Pararhizobium capsulatum DSM 1112: one gene and its partner. Each later gene encodes a partner of the first gene's protein in a complex. Links are inferred from orthologs where the notes say so. Each region holds a gene or a part of one and is shown in the gene's direction. Other genes may lie near its edges.

Region 1 (3,184 bases):
AGGCGGTCCTTGCTTCCAGGCCGGGGAACATTGCCGGGTCTTTGGCAAGCATATCTGCTCGGCGACCGCCGTCCAGGCCGTCGAGGATGGCAAGATGCACATGCATCCATTGCCGGACGGGATGAAGGGCGGTCTCCGTCGGCTCCAGCGGACGCGTGCGATTATCGGGCGGGTTGTCGATATATTTGACGAAACGGTAGGCGAGCATTTCCTGCAGGAAGGCTGCTGCCGTGTTTCGGCTGGCGATATCGTATTCGACCGCGGTTGCAACGAAGCGGCCGGAATAGAGGCCTGCTTCCCGTCCGAGTGCCGGGCAGCCGAAATAAATTGCAAATCCCGCCTGCGCCAGCAGCCAGCGCTGTTGAGACGCGAAGATCGAGCTCAGGCGCGGAAACTCTGCGAACATCGCTGTCAGCGCGCGGGCGCTCGCACGCATAGCGGCGAAGAAATCTTCGCTTTCGGCCAGGCTTTGTGCGGTGAGAGCCATGATCATGTTTCCGGAATATGGATGACTTCATCGCTGTTGCAACGCAGCAATGTCAAACGCTTTGTTGTTTCTGTACCGTTTAAGGTGAATGCTCCGTCACGACTGCCTGTGAATTGCGGGCATGCCTGATATCGGCGGTGGCGTGGCGGGATTTTGACGCCTATATGAAGGCCAGATCAGAGGTTTTCATGCGCTTTTCCAACGCCTTTCTCGATGAGATTCGTGACCGCGTTCCGATTTCGGACGTGATCGGCAAACGCGTGACCTGGGATCGCAAGAAGACCAATGCGTCGCGCGGCGATTTCTGGGCGTGCTGCCCCTTCCACGGGGAGAAGTCACCGAGCTTCCATTGCGAGGATCGCAAGGGGAGGTATCACTGCTTCGGCTGCGGTGTATCGGGAGATCATTTCCGTTTCCTGACTGATCTCGACGGCATGAACTTTCCTGAGGCCGTGCAGCAGATCGCCGATCTTGCCGGCGTGGCGATGCCGCAGCCGGATGTCGAGGCCGAGAAGCGTGACCGCCAGCGGGCGAGCCTGCAGGACGTCATGGAAATGGCGACGCAGTTTTTCCAGGATCAGCTGCAGACGGCCAACGGCGCCAAGGCGCGTGCGTATCTGCGCGATCGCGGGCTGACGGGGCGCACGATCGAGACGTTCCGACTTGGTTATGCGTCCGAGAGCCGCAATGCGCTGAAGGAGCATCTGGCGACCAAGGGTATTGCCAAGGAGCAGATCGAGGCCTGCGGTCTTGTCGTTCACGGGCCGGACATTCCGGTTTCCTACGACCGCTTCCGCGACCGCATCATGTTCCCGATCCTGTCATCCCGCGAAAAGGTCATTGCCTTCGGTGGACGCGCCATGTCACCGGATGCGCCGGCGAAATACCTCAATTCCAACGAGACCGAACTCTTCCATAAGGGAAGCGTGCTTTACAATTTTGCTCGTGCCAGAAAAGCCATGTCTGGGGCTGGCCGCGACGGCAACGCCGCGCAAAACGAAAATGGCGCTGGCACGATCATTGCCGTCGAAGGCTATATGGACGTTATCGCGCTCCATCAGGTCGGCATCGAGAACGCCGTCGCGCCGCTGGGAACAGCGCTGACCGAGAACCAGCTCGAACTTCTGTGGAAGCTGACGCAGCAGCCGGTGCTCTGCTTCGACGGCGACGGCGCCGGCATTCGCGCAGCAAACCGCGCCGTGGACCTCGCCCTGCCGCATCTGAAGCCCGGCCGGTCCGTGCGCTTTGCGCTTCTGCCTGATGGCAAGGACCCCGACGATATCGTCCGCAACGAAGGGCGCGGTCCCTTCGACAAGGTGATGGCGTCGGCGCGGTCACTGTCCGAGATGGTGTGGATCCGCGAAGTGCAGTCTGGAGGCTTCGATACGCCGGAAAAGCGCGCTGAACTGGAAGCGACATTGAAGCAGGTGGTTGCGGTCATCGCCGACGAGAACGTGCGTCGCCACTACGGACAGGATGTTCGCGACCGGCTGAATGCCTTCTTCCAGGGCAGCAATCGGCAACAGGGTTTTCAGCGCAATTTCGACCGCAATCAGGGAAGAGACGGAGCACGCAACGGCCCGCAGGGGCGTGGCGGGCCTTCGGCCCAGCGAGGGACCGGCGGTGTTTCTGAACGCCTGGCCCGCTCTTCACTGGTGAGCGGCAGCCAGAGCCTCCCGCCGTTGCGCGAAAGTGTGCTGGCCTTGACGATTGTCAATCACCCGCAGCTTCTGTTCGAGGAATATGACGAGATTTCCGCGATCGAATACGACAATCGCGATCTCCAGCGCTTCTGGTCGTCTGTGCTCAATGCCGCCGCCGCCAAGGGACCGCGCCTGTCTCGCGAAGGTTTGATGGAACAGCTGGAAGCGGAAGGTTTTGGCGCACTTCTGAAGGGGCTTGATCAGCAGATCCGCTACACGCGGCTTTGGACCGCGACCATTCAGGCGGCACCCGAGGATGCACGGGAGGGTTATCTCCAGGCGCTCTCTTTGCACAAGCGCACCAAGGCGTTGCTGTGGCAGCGGCATGAACTGGAAAACGAGCTTGCCCACGCGACGGAGGAGGGGGACGACGAGAGTGTCAGCCAGATCCTACGGACGTTGCAGGAGGTTCAGCTCGAAGTGACGCGTCTTGAAAACCAGGAAGCGATCATTGACGGTTTCGGCGTGTTGTCGGGCCGCGTGAAAGGGCCGGCGGGCAAGTAGAAGGGGACCAATCGTGCATTGGGGTCGCAGGCGATGGCTGTCGTGTCATGATCCGTGCCATAGTCCGCTCTCCAAGAAAGCGATTCCATGCCGCAGACAAAAGACCGTATCGATCCCCTGTTTGACCGTGAAGGTGCCCGAAACCCGCTCGATGTCTTGAAGACCGTCTATGGCTACTCGGCCTTTCGCGGCAAGCAGGCCGGCGTGGTCGAGCATGTGACGGCAGGTGGCGATGCGGTCGTGCTGTTTCCCACGGGGGCCGGCAAGTCGCTGTGTTTCCAGATCCCGGCTTTGTGCCGCAACGGCGTCGGCATTGTCGTCTCGCCGCTGATCGCCTTGATGCGCGATCAGGTGGAGGCGTTGAAGCAGGTTGGCGTCAGCGCGGCGGCACTGAATTCTTCGCTCACGCGCGACGAGGCCTTTGCTGTTCGTGATGCCTTGCGTGCCGGCAAGCTCGATCTCCTTTATGTCACGCCCGAACGTATCCTGA
Region 2 (2,848 bases), 1.5 Mb from region 1 along the record:
TGCTTCGGTTCTCCTTTCCAGAAAACCTTGCTTCTCCATTCCGTCGAGCAGGCGCACGGTGGTCGGCGTCTCGATGCCAAGTTCTTCGGCAAGGTCTCGCTGATTGAGCCCGTCGCGCCGCAGCAAGGTGAACAGCACCCTCGCCCGCGACAGTGTCAAACCGGTTTCCTTCACCCGCGCATCAAAAAGCACGCGCAGCTTGCGATTGACGTTCGCAAGGGCGTCGAAGAGATCACGATCGGTGGCGACATCCGGCATTTCATACCTTTTACATATTACTAGCTTGCTAATTATTATGCTCCTACTTAGTTCAACCTCCTCAAATTTTCAACCTGTCAATTTCGGTTGGCAGCTATGAGAAATCTTCCGGGGTGGCTGCCGGGCATGGTAGGCTTGAGATTGCCGCCGGGACTCAAAGGAGCGCGGGGGTCAATGGAAAATTTCAGGCTTCCGGTTTGCGAGAGTACACCCTGTGGACATCGGGAAAAGCCGGTGTCGCAGGACGCCCTGTCCCGGTAGTGATCTCGAAACGCCTTGACCCTCGACGCAACTAGCCTAAACCGATGCCGTAAACGGATAGGAACAGAGACGATCGCCATGAACGAGATAGCGCGCAAACTTGCCCCCATGGCCAAGGATCAGTCGGACCCGCAATATCGCGAGGCGCCGAACAACCTTGAAGCGGAACAGGCGCTGCTGGGCGCCATCCTCGTCAACAACGACGCGTTCTACCGCGTCTCGGACTTCCTCAAGCCCGTGCATCTGCTGGAGCCGCTGCATCGACGCATCTTCGAAGTGGCCGGCGATATCATCCGCATGGGCAAGACTGCCAATCCGGTGACGATCAAGACCTTCCTCAAGGCTGACGACAAGGTTGGCGACATGACCGTCGCGCAGTACCTCGCGCGTCTTGCCGCCGAAGCCGTATCGATCATCAACGCGGAGGACTATGGCCGCGCCATCTATGACCTGGCGCTACGCCGTTCGCTGATCACCATCGGCGAGGACATGGTCAACATCGCTTATGACGCGCCGCTCGACATGCCGCCGCAAAGCCAGATCGAGGACGCCGAACGGCGGCTGTTCGAACTGGCCGAGACCGGCCGCTACGATGGTGGTTTCCAGGCGTTCAATGACGCAGTGGCACTCGCGATCGACATGGCCGGACAGGCCTTCGAGCGTGACGGATCGCTCTCTGGTATTTCCACCGGCATTCATTCGCTCGACGCCCGCATGGGCGGTCTGCAGCGCTCCGACTTAATCGTGCTTGCCGGACGTCCCGGCATGGGCAAGACCTCGCTTGCCACCAACATCGCCTACAACATCGCCGCAGCCTACGAGCCGGAGGTCCAGGCGGACGGCTCGTTCAAGGCGAGGAACGGCGGCGTCGTCGGCTTCTACTCGCTCGAAATGTCGTCAGAACAGCTGGCAACCCGTATCATCTCCGAGCAGACGGAAGTTTCCTCCTCGAAGATTCGCCGTGGCGAGATTTCCGAAGCCGATTTCGAAAAGCTCGTGGCCTGCAGCCAGATGATGCAGAAGGTGCCGCTCTATATCGACCAGACCGGTGGTATCTCGATTGCCCAGCTGTCCGCCCGTGCCCGACGCCTGAAGCGCCAGCGCGGCCTCGATTGCCTCGTGGTGGACTATATCCAGCTGATGACCGGCTCTGGCAAGTCGAGCGACAACCGCGTGCAGGAAATCACCCAGATTACCACGGGTCTGAAGGCGCTGGGCAAGGAACTGAACGTGCCGATCATTGCGCTTTCCCAGCTCTCCCGTCAGGTGGAAAACCGCGAGGATAAGCGCCCGCAGCTCTCCGACCTTCGCGAATCCGGCTCGATCGAGCAGGACGCCGACGTTGTGCTTTTCGTGTTCCGTGAGGAATACTACGTAAAGAACATGGAACCGCGTGACGAGTTCGACCCGAAATATGAAGAATGGAAGATGCAGTTCGAAAAGGTGAAGGGCACGGCGGACGTGATCATCGCCAAGCAGCGTCACGGGCCGACCGGCACCGTGAAGCTCGCCTTCCAGGCGGAATTCACCCGCTTTACCGATCTCGCCGATCCGTCGTTCACGCAGTACGAGGAACACTGACGAGCATGGACGACATCTTTTCGGCAGCATCCAATCGCCTGATCATCGATCTTGCAGCCCTTGCGGATAACTGGCGAAAGATGGCCCAACTTTCAGGTTCAGCGCGCACGGCAGCGGTGCTGAAGGCGGACGCCTACGGCATTGGCTTCGAACCGGTAGCAGAAACGCTCTACGCGGCTGGTGCACGCGATTTCTTCGTCGCGACCGTCGAGGAAGGCGTGGAGCTTCGTCCCTACACGCCCGAGGGTCGCATCTTTGTGCTGGCTGGCATGTGGCCGGGCAATGAGAAGCAGTTTTTCAACAACGACCTCGTGCCGGTCATCAATTCGGAAGAACAACTCGCCTTCTTCATGGCCGCCCTTTCCGAACGCGGCGAATACCCATGCGCGCTCCATGTCGATACCGGCATGAACCGGCTTGGCCTGACGGTTGATGAAGCGCTGGCGCTCGCCAACGATCCGGCCCGGCCGGCAAGCTTCTCGCCGGTGCTTGCCATGAGCCACCTCGCCTGCGCCGACGACCAGGCCCATCCGCTGAACCGCCGTCAGCTGGACGCCTTTCGCGCCGTGGCGGATGCCTTCGAGGGCGTCGAAATGAGCCTTGCGAACTCAGCCGGCGTGCATCTCGGGCCGGACTATCATTTCGACCTCACCCGCCCGGGTATCGCCGTTTATGGCGGCGAGGCCGTCAATGACGTCCCCAACCCGATGAAGCCGGTCGTCACCGCCGAGGCGCGCATCCTGCAGAT

The links.
Region 2: the proteins of dnaG (region 1) and QO002_RS09325 are in contact, whole or in part, in a crystal structure (PDB 2R6A), measured with the Geobacillus stearothermophilus proteins. The link is inferred for Pararhizobium capsulatum DSM 1112 from one-to-one orthologs. Residues at the interface, in WP_049624496.1 of Geobacillus stearothermophilus: Lys456, Leu457, Leu458, Pro459, Ala460, Asn463, Ala464, Leu467, Leu535, Leu536, Ile537, Ala538, Gln544, Glu545, Asp548, Tyr549, His552; in WP_033016901.1 of Geobacillus stearothermophilus: Ser13, Glu15, Ala16, Gln18, Glu91, Leu92, Asp94, Ala95, Val96, Pro97, Thr98, Ala99, Ala100, Asn101, Tyr104, Tyr105, Ile108.

The regions. Positions count from the first base shown.
Region 1 is NZ_JAUSVF010000001.1:3,394,048-3,397,231, reverse strand. What follows is about bases 260-3,184. They hold dnaG (DNA primase), read left to right. Parts: upstream 260-675; coding sequence 676-2,694; downstream 2,695-3,184. Other genes in these bases: recQ (DNA helicase RecQ), read left to right, coding at 2,782-3,184; QO002_RS16410 (hypothetical protein), read right to left, coding at 260-487. Also shown: more of QO002_RS16410, read right to left, coding at 1-259. UniProt on the Escherichia coli protein: RNA polymerase that catalyzes the synthesis of short RNA molecules used as primers for DNA polymerase during DNA replication.
Region 2 is NZ_JAUSVF010000001.1:1,941,176-1,944,023, reverse strand. It holds QO002_RS09325 (replicative DNA helicase), read left to right. Parts: upstream 1-597; coding sequence 598-2,100; downstream 2,101-2,848. Other genes in the region: alr (alanine racemase), read left to right, coding at 2,106-2,848; QO002_RS09330 (MarR family winged helix-turn-helix transcriptional regulator), read right to left, coding at 1-258. UniProt on the Escherichia coli protein: The main replicative DNA helicase, it participates in initiation and elongation during chromosome replication. Travels ahead of the DNA replisome, separating dsDNA into templates for DNA synthesis.